Regions from separate parts of the Shewanella sp. BJSY2023SW005 genome, predicted to be linked through region 1. Evidence: predicted binding sites of a transcription regulator. Region 1 holds the regulator's gene; each other region holds the start of a gene.

Region 1 (7,276 bases):
GCGCCGCATCTGCACTTCAAGTATCACAGGGTGTCCTGTCAGCAGTGTGAAGATGCCCCTTGCGTCAAGGTCTGCCCTACCGGAGCGGCCTATGTGGGCGAGGATGGCATAGTCTCCATCAAGGCGGAAAAGTGTGTCGGTTGTATGTACTGTGTGGCTGCTTGCCCCTACAAAGTGCGCTTTATGAACCCGGAAACCAAGGTGGCCGACAAGTGCAACTTCTGTAAGGACACCCGACTGGCGCGCGGCGAACAACCCGCCTGTGTGACTGTGTGTCCCACAGACGCCCTGGTGTTCGGTGATGCCAACGAGGCCGGCAGCGAGGTGGCGACTCTGCTCAACACCCGCGTGACTTATCAGGACAAGACCCATCTGGGAACCAAACCCAGAATCTACCGTATTCCTGTCAAGAGAGGGGGGATCCAATCATGAACAATACTTGGGGCGATATGACGCAATACGACCCTGTAACCTGGCACTGGGTCATAGCCGTTTACCTCTTCTTGGCGGGGTTGTCGGCGGGTAGTCTGTTGATTGGGATCGGGCTGCGTTGGGTGCAAAACAAGACAGAGGGTGACAGCGGCATTCTCAAGGCCGCAGCCTTGATAGCGCCAGTGGCTATCTGTCTGGGGATGCTGTGTCTGGTGTTTGACCTGACCAAGCCATTCCACTTCTGGCTGATTCTGATCAACTATAACCTGACCTCTGTCATGTCCATCGGGGTGTTGGCGCTGTTGGTTTACATTCCGCTGACCTTTGCCTATGCGCTGGTCGTGCTGAAAGATGATCTCGGCAACTGGGGCCTGGGTTTCCTCAAGGGGATTGCGGAATCACTGACTGGCCTGCGCAAGACCATGGAAGTGCTGCTGTTCGTGCTGGCAATTGTCGTGGGTGCCTATACCGGCTTCCTGATCTCCGCCATGAACGCCTACCCCATGCTGAACACTGCCGTCTTACCGGCACTGTTCCTGGTGTCCGGCTTGTCGGCCGGTGCGGCAGCCAACGCGGTAGTAGCGCTGCTGCTGTTCAAGACAGACAAGCACTGCTCACAGCTGGGACGGATGCATGGTTTGGAATTGCCGGTAATGGTGGCAGAAATCCTGTTCCTGTTTATGCTGTTCTGCGCGCTCTACTTCAAGGGTGGCGCTGCTGCCGCCGCGCTGGCATCACTGACAAGCGGCGTCTGGGCCAGCGTGTTCTGGATTGGGGTTGTGGGTATAGGTTTTGGTATCCCGCTGCTTTCCATGCTGTTGCTGCCGGCGAGTACCCGTCACACCAAGGGAGCCATGCTGGCGGTAGCCTGCTGCAGCCTGACCGGCGTGCTGGCACTTAGACACTTTATTCTCTATGCAGGTCAGAGCTATCTTGGTTAACAAGCACTTCTGAACCTGTTTGAGCCTCAGCCCGTATCATTTGGTACGGGCTTTTTTGTGTTTGATGCCATAGTTTCATCGAGATTTGGACTATCTTTAACCCAGGTAACCGCGTGTGTCAGGTTACAGATAAAAGCAAGAGGGTGATGAGATGAAACTGAGTCTTTTGACACTGCTTACCACGGGACTTGCCAGCACGCTGGCACTGGCTGGGCAGGATGTTTATGAGGCCCGCGCCGATGCCATGGGCGGCGTTGCCGTGGCGGCTGGCAATCGTGAGGCGGCGGCCTTTTCCAATCCGGCGCTGCTGGCTTTGCCTTCGCGCCGCAGCAATGACTTCATTTTACTCATTCCAACCATAGGCGCCGATGGCGCCGATAAAGATCAGATGATCGATAAGTTTGATGCCCTGCAGGATAACTATGACGCCCTGGTTAATGCCATAGACGCCGCCGACACAGCGGCTATCGATGACTACCGAAAGCGCCTCAGTGGTGACTTGCAATCGCTGCAGGGCAATAGCGCTTACGTCAGTGCCGGTATCAATATGGCGTTGGTCATGCCCTCGGATGGTTTTAATTATGCCTTTGTATTCAAGAGTTATCTCGATGCCTTGGGAATAGCCGAAATCGCCGCCGCGGATATTGATGCCCTGGATAATCTGGACCCCAATAATCCGCCGGAAATCCAAGATTTGACCTCCCAGGGGCGAGTGGTGGCCGGGGCGGTTTCCGAGCTCGGGGTGGCCGTGAGCTATCCGCTATCTATTGTCAACATGCCGGTGACAGTGGGAGTCACTCCCAAGCTGCAACGGTTGGATAGTTTTAATTATGCTGTCAGCGCCAATAACTTCGATGCCGATGATTTCAACGATGATGATTATCGAAGCGATGACACTGGCTTTAACCTGGATATTGGTCTGGCATTCCAGCCATTGGATGGTTTGGTTATCGGTGTCAGTGGTCGCAACCTCATCAAGCGGGACTTGAGCAGCATAGAGGCCGGCGGTGTGCAGCTTACCTATCAGGTGAAACCTATGGTTACCGCAGGGGTGGCCTATGACTGGGCAGCCTTTTCACTCAGCAGCGACTTGGATCTTACCGACGACGACAAGTTTGCCGAGCTTGAGGGCAGCCGCTATTGGCGTTTAGGCGGTGAATACCGGCCTACCGACTGGGTTGCTTTACGGCTCGGTTATCGCCAGGATCTCAATGATCACACCGCCGATCTTTATTCACTCGGGACAGGGTTCGCCATAGGCAACAGTTTCCGGCTGGATCTCACCGGCATGTTTGGCAGCGATGACGCCATAGGCGGCGTACTGCAAACCAGCTATCACTTCTAAAATTAACCGTTGATGAGCGCCAGGCTTGATTTGATGGTCAGCAACAGGGCGCTCAACGCGCACAGCGCCAGCGTCAGGACTCGGGTCTTCTCTTTATCCACCCGGCCCACCAAGCGGCCAGCCACCAGAAAACCGAGAAATACCGAAGGCAGCAGCAACAGCGAAAGCCATAGGTGTCTCAAGGTCAAGAGGCCAAAACAGCCGAGAATAATCAAGGCTATCAATGAGCTGAAGATGAAGAAGGCCGACAGCGCTGCGCGGAACTGACTGGCATCCTTACCCGCCAGCAGCAGGGCCATCGGCGGTCCGCCTATGGCGGCCACGGTACCGAAGATCCCGGAAAATATCCCGGCAATAAACAGGCTGAGGCGGTTGATCTTGATGCTGTACTTTCTAAGGCTGAGGAATACGGCTACGGCCACAATCAGGGCTATGGTCAAGCCCAGAATAGGCTGCGGCGCCAGCAACAGCAGGGTGGCGCCAATCAGGCCGCCGGGAAGCCTTCCCAACAAGGCATATTGCAGGCCGTTGAATTCCAGGTGGCCACGCTCGCGTACCAGTGTCAGCAGGGCGATGGAAAACCCCATGGCGATAACTGGGGCAGGAACCAGTTCCGGATCGACGATATACAGCAAAGGTGTGGCTACCACGGCCAAGCCAAAGCCTATCAACGACTGGGTCAGGGCGCCGGTAAATATGATCAGGGACGCCAGTAGCAGGGTGACGGGATCTATCAGTGACAACATTCGCAAGCCCCAAAAAAGACAAGGATCGCACCGCGATCCTTGTTCAACTATAAGGTAATTCTGAGGGACAACACACTTACTCCATGTCTTCCCATTCTATGCCCATGGCATCCATCATGCGCTTGGCCTCTTCCGGGATGCTGTCGGGTTTGTCTTTGGACAAATCCCCATCGTTGGGCAGTGGCTGGCCGGTATAGGCATGCAGGAAGGCTTCGCACAGCAGTTCGCTGTTTGTGGCGTGCCGCAGGTTGTTTACCTGGCGCCGGGTGCGCTCATCGGTCAATACTTTCAGCACCTTCAACGGAATAGAGACAGTGATTTTTTTCACTTGCTCATTCTTCTTGCCGTGTTCGGCATAAGGGCTGATGTATTCGCCATTCCATTCAGTCATTGATTCACCTGTGATCTCACTAATTCGCAGCAGATTTTAAACCCTTACAGGATACAGTCAAATGATTGCCTGCAAAATCTGTGCAATATGAACAGAAATCCATACATTTGGACGTCCAAACGTCTTGATGCCTATTGACGGCTGGATGGTCATTGGTTAGATTTAGACGTCCAGACATCTTTATGGTGTCGAACCTCAGCATTCAGGAGTCGATTATGACAGAGCGGCGATTAGCAACCACAGCGGTCCGGCAGGGCATCGAATCAGACAGCCAGCACGGGGCCGTGGTGCCACCCATCTATCTGTCGACCAACTATGCCTTTGATGGCCACACTCAGCCAAGAGCCTTTGATTACAGCCGCTCGGGTAATCCTACCCGCTCCATTCTGGGGGATGCCTTGGGGGAGCTGGAACAGGGCTGCAGTGCGGCAATCACAGCGACCGGCATGGCGGCCATTACTCTGGTGGTCAACCTGCTGGGGCCGGATGACCTCTTGTTGGTGCCCCATGACTGTTATGGCGGTAGCTATAGGCTGTTCACCAATCTGGCTGCCAAGGGCCAGTTTCGCTTGCAGGTTTTGGATCAAACCGACCCGCAAGCACTCGCCGCTGCCATGGCGCAAAAGCCGCGCATGGTGTGGCTCGAGACTCCGTCCAATCCGCTGCTGCGGGTAGTGGATATTGCTGCTATTGCCGAGGCGGCCCACCAGCAGGGCGCATTGGTGGTGGTCGACAACACTTTTTTATCGCCGGCGCTGCAACAGCCTTTACTGTTGGGGGCCGACATAGTGGTGCACTCGACCACTAAATACATCAATGGCCACAGCGATGTGGTGGGCGGCGCCGTGATTGCCAAAGATCCTGAACTGGCAGAGCAGCTGCACTGGTGGTCCAACACGCTCGGGCTGAGCGGTGGCGCCTTCGACAGCTACCTGACCCTGCGTGGCCTGCGTACTCTGGCGCTGAGGATCCGCGAGCATCAGGCCAATGCCGAGCGCATAGTGGCGCTGCTGAGCCAGAGTCCCGTGGTAGACAAAGTTTACTATCCGGGGCTTAAGAGCCACCCAGGTCATGAGATTGCCGCCAGGCAGCAGAGTGGCTTTGGCGCTATGCTGAGTTTTGAACTCAAGGGTGATGAGGCGCAGGTGGTTGCCTTCCTCGGCGCGCTCAAGCTGTTTTCCGTGGCCGAGAGCCTGGGAGGGGTTGAGAGCCTGGTGGCCGTGCCCGCCACCATGACCCACAGAGCCATGGCGAGTGAGGCTCGCGCCGAAGCCGGTATTAAAGACACGCTTATCCGCTTGTCTGTGGGTATAGAGGATGGCCGGGATCTGCTGGACGATATCGCCGCCGGATTGGCGGCAGCCGCAAACTGTTGAATTGAAGGAGCTTGAGATGGCACGTTGTCACCTACATAAGTTTGGCGGTTCCAGTCTCGCCGATGCCGATTGCTACCGACGGGTCGCCCATATTTTGCTAACCCATGGTCATGCCGATGATCTTGTGGTGGTTTCCGCCGCCGGCAAGAGTACCAATTTTCTCTATAAACTGCTGAACTTGAAGGAATCTGGCGCTCTGTGGCAGGAAGAACTACAGGTGCTTGTCGGTTATCAGCAGAATCTGATTGAACAGCTGCTGGGCAATGAACAGGCACGCCAGCTGCGGGAGCGTCTGTCTACAGATAAGGCGCAACTGGCCAGTTTATTGTCCTTGCCTGAACTCAGCGAATACCAATGCAATCAGGTGGTGGGTTTCGGCGAACGCTGGTCGGCCAGACTGATGGCGGCGCTGCTGCGGGAGTCCGGTGTTGCCGCTTCCCATGTGGATGCCCGCAGTTTATTGATTGCCGATGAGGGCGCAGTACCCAGGATTCGCCTCGATGAGTCCCGTGAAAGGGTGCAGCGGCTGCTGGCCGAGCATCCCGATGAGCGCCTGGTGATCACCGGCTTTATCTGCGCCAATAGCCAAGGCGAAACTCTGTTGCTCGGTCGCAACGGCTCCGACTTCAGTGCCACTCTTATAGCCAGCCTGGCCGATATCGACAGGGTCACTATCTGGACAGATGTTGAAGGGGTGTTCAATGCCGATCCCAACAAGATTGCCGATGCCAAATTGCTGAGTAGCATGTCGCTGGCTGAGGCCGACCGCCTGGCGCGGCTCGGCTCCCCGGTACTGCATTGCCGTACCCTGCAGCCGTTATTTAATACCGATGTCAGCCTGGCGGTGCGTTCGAGCTACGCCTCGCATACCGACTTTACCCTGATAGCCCCCAAGAGTGATGCCGCAAGCGCCCCTGTGGTGACCAATCTCAATCAGGTGTCCCTCTTGAGCCTGGAGTTCAATGGCACCCAGGCTCAGACTCAGACGCTCGATGCGCTCAATGAGGCGGGTTTGACCCCGCTGGCCTACTGGTCTCAAGGGCAACACAAACTTGAGCTGGCCTTTACTCCCGAATTATCCCGCCAAGTCTGGCAGTTACTGGAAGCGCAGACATCCCAGCTTAAAATTCAAAGTATTACCGAGGACAGAGAGCTTGGGCTGGTGGCCCTGGTAAGCAGTGGCGCCGGCAGTTATCGCCGTAGTTTTGCCCGCTTGCTGAGCCGTGAAGCGCGGCCTCTGTATCAGGACCAACTCAGCCTGGTCACCCTGGTACCCAAATCTCAGGTGAACCTGTTGACCCAGAAGGTGCACAGGCGCTGCGCAGGCCCCCGCAAACGCATAGGCGTTATTCTGCTGGGGGTGGGTAACATAGGCGAAGCCTGGGTGGAGTTGTTCGGCCGAGCCCGCGACGGCCTCAAACGTGAGCTGGAGGCCAGTGTTGAACTCCTGGGCTTGGCGAGTTCGAGCCGTGCCTGGATCTGCAATGAAGGGATCTTTGGAGATGACTGGCAGGCAAGGTTTGAAGCCGAAGCCACCCCTTGGCAGTATGAACATCTGTTCGAACAGCTTGCGTTGCTGCAAGCCGATGAACTGGTGGCGCTGGATATCAGTGCCAGCGCCGGACTGACACTACAGTATCCTGAGTTTTTTGCCCGTGGAATTCATATGGTCAGTGCCAACAAGTTGGCCGGCTCCGGGCCATTGCCTTTCTACCGCGAGCTGAAACAGCAGTTGGGTAACCGCCGACTGTTCTGGCGTTACAACGCCAGTTGCGGCGCCGGGCTGCCGGTGCAGCACGCGCTCAATGATTTGCACAACAGCGGCGACAGGGTAGAGGCTGTCGGCGGTATCTTCTCCGGCACGCTCTGCTGGCTGTTTGAGCATTTCGATGGCATCAAACCTTTCTCCGAGCTGGTGTTGCAGGCCAAAGAGCTGGGGATCACTGAGCCGGATCCCAGGGACGATCTTTCCGGGCGTGACATGCAGCGCAAGCTGTTGATTTTGGCTCGTGAAATAGGTCTGGAACTGGAGCTTGAAGATATTC
Region 2 (7,276 bases), on a different contig from region 1:
AAAGCAAGGCTGCGGCCAAATGCACTGTTCGCATAGTGAATTCCTTTTCAATGAAGTGATGGAGACAACCTCATTAAAAGTAATCCCAGTTTCAGGTTCTTGCAAAAAGCACCAGCTTACGGGCGAAGATGAGATACAGTAAGTGTTTGATGAGTATGGCTGTTATCAAAAATGTGGAACGGTCTTGAATTCAGGGACCCTCACCCGAAAAGGCGAGAGCCCCTGAACAGCTCAGTTGTTCGCTTAAGAGCCTCTTTTACTCAGGATCATAATCCAACACCGGGGCCAGCCATTTTTCGGCTTCGGCCACTGTCATCCCTTTGCGGTGGGCGTAGTCTTCTACCTGATCTCGGCCTATGTTGCTTACCCCAAAATAGCGTGATTGCGGGTGCGCAAAGTACCAGCCGCTGACCGCCGCCGTGGGGTACATGGCAAAGCTCTCGGTGATCTTAAGGTCGATACACTCGTCTGGCTTAAGAAGCTGCCAAAGCAGGCCTTTTTCCGTGTGGTCCGGGCAGGCAGGGTAGCCGGGAGCCGGGCGTATGCCCTTGTACTTTTCACGAATAAGCGCCTCGTTATCCAGGTTTTCTTCGCTGGCATAACCCCAGAATTCCTTACGCACCCGCTCGTGCATCCGCTCGGCGAAGGCTTCGGCCAGGCGGTCGGCCAGACACTTGAGCATGATGGCGCTGTAGTCATCGTGGGCCGCCTCGAAACGGGCAATATGGGCATCGATGCCATGGCCGGCGGTGACCGCAAATCCCCCCATATAGTCGGCCACGCCGCTCTCTTTGGGAGCAACAAAGTCAGAGAGACAGAAGTTGTGGTTGCCCACCCGCTCCAGCTGCATCCGTAGATGATGGGTGGTCAACAACACTTGGCTGCGAGAGTCATCTGTGTAGATCTCGATATCATCGAAGTTGACGCTGTTGGCGGGAAAGAGGCCGATAACGCCCTTGGCGGTGAGCCACTTCTCTTGGATGATTTGCTCCAGCATCGCCTTGCCGTCGGCATAGACTTTACGGGCCTCAGTACCGACGACTTCGTCATCCAGTATTTGCGGGAAATGACCGTGCAACTCCCAGGCGCGGAAAAACGGCGTCCAGTCGATGCGATCGAGCAAGTCCTCCAGCGGATAGTCGTCAAACACCTGGATCCCCGGGGTGTTGGGCTTCACTGCTTGGTAGTTGGCCCAGTCGTGGCTGCAGCGGTTATCCCGTGCGACCTGCAAGGGCACTATCTGCTTGCGCTTGGTCTGCGACAGGCGCTTTTGGCGCATCAGTTCATATTCGCGATAGGTTTCGTCTATGGTGGCCTGGCGGGTTTCATTGTTGATGAGCTTGCTGACCATGGGCACGGCGCGCGAGGCATCGGCAATATAGATGGCGCCATGGGGATAATGAGGCGCTATCTTCACTGCGGTATGGATCTTGGAGCAGGTGGCACCACCGATAATCGCCGGCAGGGTCAGACCTTCGCGCTCGAAGGTTTTAACGTTGTGCACCATCTCATCCAGGCTCGGGGTAATGAGCCCGGACATGCCTATGATGTCGACCTTCTCGGCCTTGGCGACTTCGATGATTTTCTCCACCGGCACCATGACACCGAGATCTATCACTTCGTAGCCGTTACAGGCCAGCACCACCCCGACTATGTTCTTGCCTATGTCATGAACATCGCCCTTGACCGTGACCATCAGCACCTTACCGTTGCTCTGGCCTTCAACTTTTTCGGCTTCGATATAGGGGTTGAGATAGGCGACCGCTTTTTTCATCACCCGGGCGGACTTGACCACTTGCGGCAGAAACATCTTACCGGCGCCAAAGAGATCGCCCACCACGTTCATGCCGTCCATCAGCGGGCCTTCAATCACATCCAGCGGCCGCTTGGCCTGCAGGCGCGCTTCTTCGGTGTCGGCGTCTATGTATTCGGTGATCCCTTTCACCAGCGCGTGTTCCAGGCGTTTGTTGACCGGCAACTTGCGCCATTCGAGATCTTCTTTCTTGCCTGCGCCGCCCGGGCCACCGCGATACTTCTCGGCGACTTCGAGCAACTGCTCTGTGTTACTGGAGTCGGCAACCGGGCAGGGCAGGTTGAGCACCACGGCCTCTACCTTCTGCTTAAGCTCAGGGTCGATATCGTCATAGATGGCCAACTGACCGGCGTTGACTATGCCCATATCCATCCCCGCCTTGATGGCGTGATAGAGGAACACGGCATGAATGGCTTCCCGCACCGGGTTGTTGCCGCGGAAGGAGAAAGAAACGTTGGACACCCCGCCGGAAATCATCGCATGGGGCAGGTTGGCCTTGATATCTTCAATGGCGCCGACAAAGTCCACCGCATAGTTATCGTGCTCCTCTATGCCGGTGGCGATGGCGAAGATATTGGGGTCGAAGATAATATCTTCCGGCGGGAAGCCCACCTTATCCAGCAGCACCCGGTAGGCGCGGGTACAGATTTCGGTTTTGCGCTCCCGGGTGTCGGCCTGGCCTTGTTCATCGAAGGCCATGATGATGGCGGCGGCGCCGTAGCGCTTCACCAGTTTGGCCTGTTCAATAAACTTGGCCTCGCCCTCTTTGAGGGAGATGGAGTTGACTATTCCCTTGCCCTGAATGCACTTGAGCCCGGCCTCAATCACCTCCCACTTGGAGGAGTCGATCATCACAGGCACCTTGCTGATATCAGGCTCTGAGGCGATAAGGTTGAGGAATTTCTGCATCATCTCGACCCCGTCGAGCATGCCCTCATCCATGTTGATATCTATGATCTGGGCGCCGTTTTCCACCTGGTCACGGGCCACCTCCAGCGCGGTTTCGTACTGGCCTTCTTTGATTAACTTGAGAAACCTGGCCGAGCCGGTGACATTGGTGCGTTCGCCCACATTCACAAACAGGCTGCTTGCATCTATGGTCAGGGGTTCCAGTCCGGAGAGGCGACATGCCACCGGCAGCTCAGGCAGCGGCCTTGGTGCATGAAGGCTAACGGCTTCAGAAATCGCCTTGATATGCGCAGGCGTGGTGCCGCAGCAGCCGCCGACAATATTGAGCAGCCCCTCTTCGGCCCAGGGGCCTATCACGCTTGCCATCTCCGCCGGAGTCTCGTCATAGCCGCCGAATTCATTGGGCAGACCGGCATTGGGGTGCGCCGAGACAAAGCACTCGCTGATACGGGAAAGCTCCTCGACATATGGCCGCAGTTCTTTCGGGCCCAGGGCGCAGTTGAGGCCTATGCTCAGCGGCTTTATATGTCTGAGAGAATGGTAAAAGGCCTCTGTGGTTTGCCCTGTCAGGGTGCGGCCCGAGGCATCGGTAATGGTGCCGGAAATCATCACCGGCAACCTTTGGTCCAGTTTCTCGAACACATTTTCGATGGCAAACAGCGCCGCCTTGGCATTGAGGGTATCGAAGATGGTTTCCACCAGAATGATGTCGGCGCCACCGGCGATCAGCGCCTCGGTGGATTCGCTGTAGGCCAACACAAGATCGTCGAAATGTATGTTGCGAAAGCCGGGGTCATTCACATCCGGGCTGATGGAACAGGTGCGGTTGGTGGGGCCTAGCACCCCGGCCACATAGCGGGGAATACCGCTGGCGGCGGCCACTTCATCGGCCACTTCTCGGGCGATTCTGGCGCCTTGGTAATTGATCTCCGCCGCCAGGCTCTGCATCTCATAGTCGGCCATGGCAATGGTGGTGGCGTTGAAGGTGTTGGTTTCTATGATGTCGGCACCGGCCAGCAGGTATTCCCTGTGAATGGTCTTGATGATCTCGCTCTGGGTCAGTATCAGCAGATCATTGTTGCCTTTGACATCGCAATGCCAATCTTTGAAGCGCTCGCCGCGGTAATCGGCTTCTTCCAGCTTGTAGTCCTGGATCATGGTGCCCATGGCGCCATCTAAAATCAGGATCCGCTCTTTGAGGGTCTGTTTGAGCTTGCGCTCTGTCTGGCTTGGGGAGTGCTGGGAAGTCGCCATAGGGTTACCTTTCATACCTGTCTTATTGCTGTTTTACATTCGCGGCGCTTGGCATCCGCGACATCATCTCTGCCGACCTGACGCCCGGGGCACTATCTGGCATGATAGCCAAAGGCGTGTGTGGGCGCGGAAAAAGTTATTTTGGACATTTATACGTATAGACGTCCATAATATACGGATTCCGGCGGCCTGCGGCAAGGTTAAATTGGCCCGGTAACCACCGGACTCTGACGGGAGAAGTGTGTGGCTGAACATAGGCAACTGAATATCTATCTGCTGCGGCACGGCGAATGTGAAGGCGGCGAGATTATCCGCGGCCGCAGTGATGTGGCCCTGAGCGATGAGGGCAAAGCGCAGATGTGGCGCAGCTGGCGGGCTATCAGTAGTGCGCTGGAGCAGTTGCCGAGCCAGCCCGAACGCCTGACGCTGCTGAGTTCTCCGGCCCTGCGTTGCCAGGCTTTTGCCACCGAGCTCAAGGCCGATATGCCTGACTATTTCCCGGCGCCGCTGCAGCAGCATGACTGGCTCTGGGAGCTGGACTTCGGTGACTGGGACGGCATGAAGGTGGCGAGTGTCTATCAGCAGCATAGCGAGGCGGCCGAAGCCTTCTGGCGTGACCCTGTGGCCAATACTCCGCCGGGCGGGGAATCGCTGCCAGCCTTTCGTAGCCGGGTGTTGGATGGCTGGCAGACTATGGTGCAGCGCTGGCTTGCGAGAGAGGTTAGTTCTTCCGAAGGCTCTGTTTCAGGAGATTCTGCTTCTTCAGCAAGCGCCGATGCAGCGCTGATCCTGACTCACAGCGGGGTTATCCGGCTGCTGTTGTCCGAGATTTTGCTGCCGGGGCAAATGCCGCCTGCGGCAGTGTTCAACGCCTTGGAGCTACCTTATGCGGCCTGGGTCAGAATAACCCTCTATGCCAGCCGTGATGCCAGCGGTGAAAGTGACCAAGAATGGCAGTGTTTCAGCAAGCTCCACTGGCCGCAATAGTGCGGAGCAAGCATCCGGTGGTGATTGTGCTGCGCTATTGCGCCAGGCAATTGTGCCGAGCGATAAAACCGGGATAATAACCCCAAATGGCCGCCAAGTGCGGCAGCAGCCAGGGTGTTGGCACCTTTGCAGGTGAACCAACCCAGGGAACCGGGAAAGCCCGGACTGTGCCCGCAACTGTGAGTCGCCGTTGGCGACGAGTCAGGAGACCTGCCCAGGCTGATAAACCAAACCAGAAACCCGGGCGGGTAAACCGGGGGAGCGAATAGATGATTCTTCCACTGCAGCCTGAGCCTTCTGCCGGTCACAGGCTCAATGTCGGGGGGCGGTTATGAGCCTGGCACTCAAGGTGCAACAGCTTAGCTGGCTTCCCGGTGGTCACAGCGTATTGGCCGATGTGGGTTTTGAGCTGCCAAGTGGCAAGATGCTCGGGCTCATAGGCCCCAATGGTGCCGGTAAGTCGAGCCTGCTGCGCTGCCTCTATCGTTATATCCGCCCGGACAGCGGTCAGATCCAGCTGTTTGGGCAGGATATCAATAGTTTGTCAGCCAAAGCTTTCGCCAAAGAGGTGGCCGTGGTGCTGCAGGATACCCCGGCCCAACTGGCACTGGATCTGACTCAATTAGTGGCCATGGGACTGACTCCCCACAAGGGGTTGTTTGATATGCCATCGGCGGCCGACAAGGCCCAGGTGCAGGCGGCATTGGCGCAGGTCGGGTTGCAGCACAAGGCCGCTGAGCCTTTCGCGCAGCTTTCCGGCGGAGAGAAGCAAAGGGCCTTGATTGCCCGCGCCATAGTGCAGCGCCCCAAGCTTTTGATCCTGGACGAGCCCACCAATCATCTGGATATCCGCTATCAGATCCAGATCCTCGAGCTGGTGCGCAGTCTGGGAGTCACGGTGATCGCCTCGATTCACGATCTCAATCTGGCCTCGGCCCTGTGTGACGAACTCTTGCTGCTGGATAACGGCCGCCGTATTGCCCACGGCTCGCCCCAGAGCGTATTGACCGAAGACAGAATTGCCGGTGTCTTCGGTGTCTGCTGCCAGGTGGGGACGCATCCGCAGTTAGGAAGGCCGCTGATCCACTACTTTTACGGCTATCAGTCGCCAGAGCCTGGTCACGGCAAGGCTCACGGCGCTGCGATAGTCGAGCCAATGGCAGGGCCTGCCTCGGCCGAAACCTGTGTTGCCCACAAGGAAACTGACCGGCGCCCAGGCTCGGTGGGAGGTGGCGCATGACTACTTCCATGGTCGCACCGGGGCGCTCGCTTATCGGCTGGTTTCTCAAGCCCTTGCCCAGACTTTACTGGTGCTGGCTGCTGTTGCTGCTCGGCACTGTGTTGACACCCTTGGCCGCCGCCGGTTTTGGCGCCGCAGATATCAGTCTCTTCGATGTGGCAAGAGTGATTGGCAAACACCTGCTGGGCGTGGGTGAGCCGTCCGCTATCAGCGAGCGTATCGTCTGGGATCTGCGCCTGCCGCGTATCTTGCTGGCCTTTATCGCCGGCAGCGGTCTGGCATTGTCGGGTTATGTATTGCAGGCGGTGACCCGCAACCCGCTGGCCGATCCTTACCTGTTCGGTATCAGCTCGGGCGCCAGCTTCGGCGCGGTGGTCTCGGTCGCCCTAGCGACCGGCCTTGGCCTGAGTTCGGCCATCTCCGGGATATCGCTGCCGCTGGGAGCCTTTATCGGTGCCAGTTTGGCCGTGCTCATGGTACTGCTGCTCGCGGGCAGGAATATCGGCAACCAGATAGAGAGAATGTTGCTCTCCGGGGTCGCCATCTCCTTTATGTTCAGCGCCCTCACCAGCTTGATCTTGTATTTTTCCACCCCGCAGGCCACCACCTCCTTGCTGTTTTGGAGCCTGGGCAGTTTTGCCCGTGCCAGTTGGGATGGGCTTGGACTGCCCACTCTGGTGGTGCTGGCGGCCTTGCTGGTGATCCTGGCCTTCAAGCGCCAGGTACTGGCGATGCTTGCCGGTGATGAAACCGCCCACACTCTGGGAATCAGGGTGCAAAGGCTCAGGGTTTCCATGCTGCTGTTATGCTCGCTTATTACCGCCACTTTGGTGGCCCACTGCGGCGGAATTGGTTTTGTGGGGCTGATGGTGCCTCATATTGTCAGGTTGTTGCTGCCGGGGCAGCACCCCATGGTGCTGACGGCACTGGCGGGCGGCCTGTTTATGGTTTGGGTCGATGTGCTGGCTCGCAGCATACTGCCCACCCAAGAGCTGCCGGTGGGGGTGATCACCTCGGCCATCGGCAGTCTGTTTTTCCTGATAGTGCTGCGTAAACGCGGCCAATAACGATAA
Region 3 (7,276 bases), on a different contig from region 1:
AACATCGAAATGATGCAAACCGGCACTGCCAACACCGCAGTACTCGAATTCACCACAGGTGATGACAACGATGTTGAAATCTACCAGAAAGGTGATGGCAACGCGGTAGGCGATCTGCTGGTTGCCGATATTCAGGGTAGCGACAACGTAGTCGATATCCAGCAGGAAGGCGACACCAACGGCGTTGAATTCCAAATCTGGGGTGACGACAACAACATCGACCTGGAGCAGGATGGCAGCACCAACTTCGCTACTGCCGCCGCCTATGGCACTGACAACAGCATGGACCTGACTTCACAGGGCGATTACAACGAGCTGGTTGCATTCGCCACAGGTGAAGACAACCAGATCGAAATCCATCAGGAAGGCACTGAAAACTTTGCCTATGCCGAGCTGGAAGGTGAGAACAATGAAGTTGATATGGAGCAAGATGGCAGCGCCAACGAAGCTCTGGTCACTGTTGTTGGCTATGACAATACCGATATCGAAACCACTCAAAGCGGTGACCTCAACCTGGTAGACCTGCTGATCCTCGGTGATGACAACCTGGCTCAAATCGTTCAAAGCGGCGACAACAACTGGGTGAGCGGTGTTGACGGCGGCGCCTTCGCCGTGGTTGGTACAGGTAACAGCCTGATGATCACCCAAAGCGGTAACGAAAACCTGGTTGTCGGTTCTCAGGCCGGTACCAGCAACGCTATCAGCGTAACCCAAAGCGGCGACTACAACGTTGCCACTGTTATCCAGAACTAATCACTCTGGTGCTTTATGCGAAGGGAGCCTCTTGGCTCCCTTTTTGTTTGCCCAATTGCCAACTGAGCGTGAGTCATCATGGCTTGAAAACTCATGGTTCCAGCGGTTTCTTGGGAACCCCATACCATAAGCATCGAATAACAAGGCGAGTATTCGCCGCTGGCACAACGGCTAACATGGCTTTGAACCAAATATCACTAATAAACCTGGTTTTAGCTGCCAGCTAAGTTGCAGCCCGGCTCTTGCACAGGCGATCCTGTGACTCGGCGAGAGTTGCGAAGCAACAAGCTTATGAGCGCGAGCCAGGGATGGCGAACTGGCCGTTGTGCATGGAGGCATTTACACCACGACTTTACGCCGCTGGCACGGCGGCTAGCATTGCTTTAAGCCTTAAATCCCTCACCAATACTTGCCGGGCTTTTGACCACAGACGTAACCCATCACCTGCGGTGGGCTCTTGCACAGGCGATCCTGTGACACGGCGTTAATACGTCCCTGTAGCCTCGACGAAAACATCTGACCTACATGGACGTAGGAAATGCCGAATTTGTCAGGAACAAAATTCGGCCCTGTTTTCGACGGTCACAGTTCCGCCTGTGCCTGAAAATGAGGTGTATGTCTGCAGGCATATAGGTAGCTTCAAACAAGTTAGCTCTCACAAAATTGCTCCAATCCCTCCTCGGTGTCGCCGAGAGCCTTTGGCGCAAATAACATAGCTGAAGGCGAATGCTCGCCGGTGGCGAGTGGCTTATGAACGCGAGCCAAGGAAGGCGAGCTGACCCTTATGCATGGATGCATTTACACCACGACTTTCGCCGCAGGCACAACGGCTATCATGGCTTTGGCAGAAAGCCATTCCCGACGCGCAAAAAGGCGCAAAGCAGCGGCGATTGCCGCACTCTGACAGGAATTTTCCACTGACTTGGCTTACATAAAAGCCATCAGAGCATAAACAAGCCCCATTCGGGGCCAAGTTCAGGCTGGATCTAGCGACAAATCAACTGATGAGATCGAAGTGACTCTGATAGGTCTGGGCCCAACGCAACAATTCGACTCGATTACGAGATTGAGTCTTGCGGAAAATCGATGAAATATGCGCCTTGACCGTATGCTCACTGATACACAGACGTTGGGCTATCTCTTTATTCCTGGCACCACTGGAAACCAGCTGAATAATGGTACGTTCACGCCGGGTCAACATCTGCAGCATGGAAACCGTATCGGCCGACATCTCATTGCCAGTGTCCAAGGTCTTGACCAGCTTACGGAACATCTTGCTGATAAGGGTTCTGTCGTACCAGAGCTCATCGGCCACCATCTTGCGCAGGCCAGTAAGCATAAGATCGATGCGCTGATCTGAATAAAGTACCCCGCGGATCCCCAGCAACATAGCCGATTCCTGATCCAGTGAACCTCTGGCAACTTGGTAGAGGGCGACAGGAACATGAGAGACCAGACGGCTGGCCAGCAGAGGAATGCCCTTATTGTCCAGCGCCGACCCCTTCTGAGAAATTAGATAGAAAGTACTATCGCTCTTCTGCGGATCCAACTGTTCCGGGTGGCGTACTATACGGGTCTTAAGACCAATGGACTCGGCCAGTATGGCCAAATGACAAGGGGCGGCTATCTGGTTTATAAAAACCAACTCATTGATACTACTCATATTTACTCTTCTCCCTGAAAAGTTTCGCTCATATCCCTAAAGGGATAGCTTCCTTAATCACTTTCCGTGAGCTTACACAAAAAGTATCAGATGATTCTGACCAGATAGTGTCCGGTTTTCATCACCATAAAGTATGATTCTAACAATCTTTAGTCGCATTGCCAGATGAAATATTGTAAAGACTGTATATGGCTCTCTCTGTCCCGACCTGTCAATCGGCGCCAAGACGCTGCAACTGGCGGTCATGAAATGAGGATAAAAACAGCAAGGCGGCGATGGCACCGATAAGAGCCATCAGCATATCCGACTGGGTATCCCAGACATAGCCCTGGGTGCCGAGAAAGGCCTCGGCACCTGTGCCTGTAGCCGCGGCAACCCACCATTCAATCAGTTCATAGAAAGCCGACAAGGCCAAGGCAAAACAACTGACCAGAAAAGCACACCAGGCACCAGGTTTCACTGCTTGATTACGCAGCAGTATCTCCCTGGCAATCATTGCCGGGATAAATCCTTGGGCCAAATGGCCCAGCTTATCGTAGTTGTTACGCTCAGAGCCCATCCACTGCGCTAAAGTATCGAACAGCGGCACCTCGGCATAGGTGTAGTGGGCGCCGACAAACAGTATCAGGCAATGCACCAAGATCAGGCCATAAAGCAGCGGAGTCAGCGGAAAACGTTTGCGGGTAAAAAACAGTATCGGCAGCGCCAGCATCCCAGGCAGCGCTTCCAGCCACCAAGTGAAATCATCTTTAGGCGCTATCGCCGACCAGATAAGTACCACAAAATAAATGACCAGCCAGATAATTGTGTTTTTCAAGCCACTTTCCTTATGCCAGTGATTGTTCTCAATTAGGAAAAAATACTTTAGCCATCTAGCCCTCCACTTCACCTGAAAAAAGTGCTACTTTGATTGGGCATGGGCGAAAGCATCATAGCATACGTACATTAGTTAATAATCAAGAGGGTACCTATATCATGGCGAAACACTCGCTGGACAAGGATAAAATTAAAATCCTGTTGTTGGAAGGCGTCCACCAATCAGCCGTCGATGTGCTGGAAAGGGCTGGCTATACCAATATCGAGTATCACAAGGCATCACTCTCCGGCTCAGAGCTTCAGCAGTCGATCAAAGATGCCCATTTCGTCGGAATCCGCTCCCGTACCCAACTGACCCAAGAAGTATTACAACAGGCGGAAAAGCTGGTTGCCATAGGATGTTTCTGTATCGGCACCAACCAGGTCGACCTCAAGGCTGCCGAGCAACTGGGTATTCCTGTGTTCAATGCGCCCTTCTCCAATACCCGCAGCGTGGCCGAACTGGTACTCGGTGAAATCATCATGCTGCTGCGCGGTATTCCGCAGCGCAACGCCCTGGCCCATCGTGGTGGCTGGCTCAAGAGCGCCAATGGCAGCTTCGAAGCCCGTGGCAAGACCCTGGGGGTCATAGGTTATGGCCATATCGGTACCCAGTTGGGGATCCTCGCCGAAACCTTGGGGATGAAAGTGATCTTCTTCGATATCGAAGATAAGCTGCCGCTGGGTAACGCCCAGCAGGTACATTCCATGGAGCAGTTACTGTCTCAAGCCGATGTGGTCAGCCTGCATGTGCCTGAAACACCACAAACCAAAGAAATGATTGCCCAGGCCGAACTAGCGATGATGCGCAAAGGCAGCATACTGATCAATGCTTCCCGCGGCACTGTGGTGGATATCGACGCCCTGGCGGTAGCCCTCAAGGAGCAACAGTTGGCTGGTGCCGCCATCGACGTGTTCCCGGTTGAGCCCAAGTCCAATACTGACGAATTCCAAAGCCCGCTGCGCGGTCTGGATAATGTGTTACTGACCCCCCACATAGGCGGCAGCACAGAAGAAGCCCAGGAAAACATAGGTATTGAGGTTGCCGGCAAGCTGGCCAAATACTCAGACAACGGCTCTACCCTGTCGGCAGTCAACTTCCCGGAAGTATCGCTGCCGCAGCATAAAGATGCCTCCCGCCTGCTGCATATTCACCATAACCGCCCCGGTATTCTGATCAAGATTAACCAGGCGTTCTCGGAGAAAGGCATCAACATTTCAGCCCAGTATCTGCAAACCACGGCCACCATAGGTTATGTGGTGATGGAGGTAGATACCACCCAGGCTGAAGAAGCACTGACAGAACTCAAGTCTATCGAAGGTACTATCCGTACCAGACTGCTGTTCTGATTTTTGAGGCTTTCACAGGGCGCCATATTGCTATCGGCGCCCTGTTTATTTCTGTCAAATCCGCTACAATCGCAGATCTCTTAATGCCTTCAATCTCAGGATCTTGTTATGAGCATTTGCGTTTCTCAGCCCGATTGGCCACTGGATGCCGGCATTCCGGATCTGCTTATTTCCCGCCTCTCTCACTTGGGTCTGCTTGCCGTTACCGGCGAACAGGGCCGCAGCTTTATCCATGGTCAGGTCACCACGGATATCAGCTCTCTCACGGCCGAGCAGTGGCGTTGGGGCGCTCACTGCGATCCCAAAGGCAAAATGCTTTCAAGCTTCAGAACCTTTGCCCTGGGTGATGCCCTGATATTGATGATGCCAAGGGATACCCTGGCTGCCGACTTGCCGCAACTGAAGAAGTACGCTGTGTTCAGTAAGGCCGAACTGGTCGATGTCAGCGACGATTACAGTCTCTTGGGTATAGCCGGCGCCAAGGCTGCCACTTGGCTGGCAGAGCAGTTCCCGGGCTTCAGTCCAGAGCAGCAAGTAAGTGCTGTCGATGACGGCGTGGTACTGCAGGACGGCGAGCGCTTTATTCTGGTTCTGCCCAAGGCCCGGGCCGATGCCTTGTGCCAGCAGCCTCCTGTCGATGCCAGTGCCTGGCAAGAGCTGGAAATCCTTGCCGCCTACCCTAACCTGCCGGCATCACACATGGGCCAATTTGTACCGCAGATGTGCAACCTGCAGGCCATCAACGGCATCAGCTTCACCAAAGGTTGCTACATGGGCCAGGAAACCGTGGCCAGAATGAAATATCGTGGCGGCAACAAGCGAGCCCTCTATATTCTCAAGGGTAAAGCCACTGTCGATGTCACCCCGGAAACCACACTGGAGATGGCGCTGGATGAAGGTTTTCGTAAGGGCGGCAGCATTATTGAAGCCGTACAACGAAATGGCGAGTTGCTGCTGACCGCAGTGCTGGCCAATGACACAGAAGTCGGCGCCAAATTCCGCATCGCTGATGATGAAAACAGCGAACTGACGGTACTGCCTCTGCCCTACTCTCTGGAAGAGCAGGAGTAACAATGAATGACCCAATAAAGGCGCCGTCGGCGCCTTTATTTTTATCCGCAGTTTGTCGCTATTCAGTGCCGGACTCAGTTTCCATATGAGTATCACGCACCTCTATCACCTGGGGCAGTATCTGTTTGAACAGTTCCACCAGTTCAGGGTCGAAGTGTTTCCCCGCCTCAGACTCCAGTAACGCCATGGTATCTTCTATGCTCCAGGCCTTCTTGTAAGGTCGAATCGAGGTCAGGGCATCGAAGACATCGGCAATGGCGACGATTCGCCCCTCAATGGGAATATCATTGCCTTTCAAGCCATTGGGATAACCTGAGCCATCCCACTTCTCGTGGTGAGTCAGCGCAATGCGCCGGGACATCTGCAACAGAGGATCCGGGTGCTCACCGATAATCTCGGCACCGATTTCGGCGTGTTGCTGCATGATTCGCCACTCTTCGGCGTCCAGTTTCCCCGGTTTTTTCAGCACAGCGTCCGGAGTACCTATCTTGCCGATATCATGCATGGGCGCCGCATTGTAAAGCAGCTCACAGAAGTTGTCCGGCAGCTTGGCCTGTTGTGCCAGGAGCCTGGCATAGTGGCTCATGCGAATAACGTGTAAGCCGGTCTCGTTATCCTTGTATTCAGCGGCACGGCCCAGGCGACGGATGATCTCGAAGCGGGTCTGTTCCAGCTCGCGGGTACGTTCGCGCACCTGTTGTTCCAGCAAACGCTTCTGATCGTAGAGGGCCAAGTGGTTACGTACCCTGGCTCTGACTATCGGGGCACTGACAGGCTTGGTGATGTAGTCGACAGCCCCCAAATCAAAGCCCTGGGTCTCATCGGCCACCTCAGAGAGAGCGGTGACAAAGATCACCGGGATATGGCTGGTCATGGGTTCCTGCTTGAGACGCTTACAAACTTCATAGCCATTCATGCCCGGCATCATCACATCCAGGAGGATCAGATCCGGAGGGCTCTTCTGCGCCAACGCCAGCGCTCTTGGGCCATCTATCGCCACCTTGAGCTTATAATCGTCGCCGAGGATCCCCACCAGAATATCTATGTTCTCCGGTGTATCGTCCACCACCAGTACAGTGGCTTTTTCCATCTCAATCTCCCTCTTGTTACGGGCTCCACATCCTATTTCAGCGCCACAGTGCTTTACCGGCGGCGCGAATATCCCCTAATGAGTATAGTCAGGCCTGCTCGGTCTCGTTCAGCTCCTGCTGCAGCTCGCGGATAAGATCGGCGGCATCATCAAACTGATAGCTGCCGACCATGCTGCTGACAGGTTTCAGGCGCTGCCACAGAGGCTTGCTCACCCTGCGGCTCAATGCTTCCAGTTGAACAACGGCTTCGGCATCGGCGTCTTCCAGACTCTGCAGCAGTTGCTCCAGGGCGGTTTTAAGCGCCTCGGGGTCCATCTCCTCGACGGCATCACCTTCCGCCAGTGGATCGCTTTGTGGCTTATCACCCATCCAGTCCGCAATGGCTTCGACAATGGCTGCAACCCGGGTTTCCACCGCCAGCAACTCTTGCTCACATTCTTCACCGGCCGCCAACTTGGCTTCCAATTGCCTGGCCTCTTCCACCAACGGCTCG

Evidence for each region. Region 1 encodes MetJ, which represses methionine synthesis genes. Its sites were predicted from a motif close to TAGACGTCTAGACGTCTA; they were not measured.
Region 2: a site for MetJ is predicted at 4,127-4,144, ahead of metH (methionine synthase). Genes of this name have one in related genera too.
Region 3: a site for MetJ is predicted at 3,282-3,299, ahead of serA (phosphoglycerate dehydrogenase). Genes of this name have one in related genera too.

The regions. Positions count from the first base shown of each region.
Region 1 is NZ_JBKORJ010000026.1:2,122-9,397, reverse strand. Features, by position in the region: gene ACMHXI_RS07795 (4Fe-4S dicluster domain-containing protein) at 1-432, shown strand, start outside; gene nrfD (NrfD/PsrC family molybdoenzyme membrane anchor subunit) at 429-1,373, shown strand; gene traF (conjugal transfer protein TraF) at 1,525-2,718, shown strand; gene ACMHXI_RS07780 (sulfite exporter TauE/SafE family protein) at 2,721-3,464, opposite strand; gene metJ (met regulon transcriptional regulator MetJ) at 3,541-3,855, opposite strand; gene metB (cystathionine gamma-synthase) at 4,071-5,231, shown strand; gene ACMHXI_RS07765 (bifunctional aspartate kinase/homoserine dehydrogenase II) at 5,248-7,276, shown strand, end outside.
Region 2 is NZ_JBKORJ010000064.1:8,336-15,611, reverse strand. Features, by position in the region: gene ACMHXI_RS20375 (hypothetical protein) at 1-34, opposite strand, end outside; gene metH (methionine synthase) at 257-3,976, opposite strand; gene ACMHXI_RS20365 (histidine phosphatase family protein) at 4,220-4,963, shown strand; cobalamin riboswitch at 5,059-5,196, shown strand; gene ACMHXI_RS20360 (ABC transporter ATP-binding protein) at 5,295-6,203, shown strand; gene ACMHXI_RS20355 (FecCD family ABC transporter permease) at 6,200-7,270, shown strand.
Region 3 is NZ_JBKORJ010000052.1:49,814-57,089, forward strand. Features, by position in the region: gene ACMHXI_RS15440 (curlin) at 1-753, shown strand, start outside; gene ACMHXI_RS15445 (helix-turn-helix transcriptional regulator) at 1,751-2,416, opposite strand; gene ACMHXI_RS15450 (DUF2238 domain-containing protein) at 2,628-3,233, opposite strand; gene serA (phosphoglycerate dehydrogenase) at 3,392-4,621, shown strand; gene ygfZ (tRNA-modifying protein YgfZ) at 4,730-5,692, shown strand; gene ACMHXI_RS15465 (two-component system response regulator) at 5,751-6,782, opposite strand; gene ACMHXI_RS15470 (PAS domain S-box protein) at 6,871-7,276, opposite strand, start outside.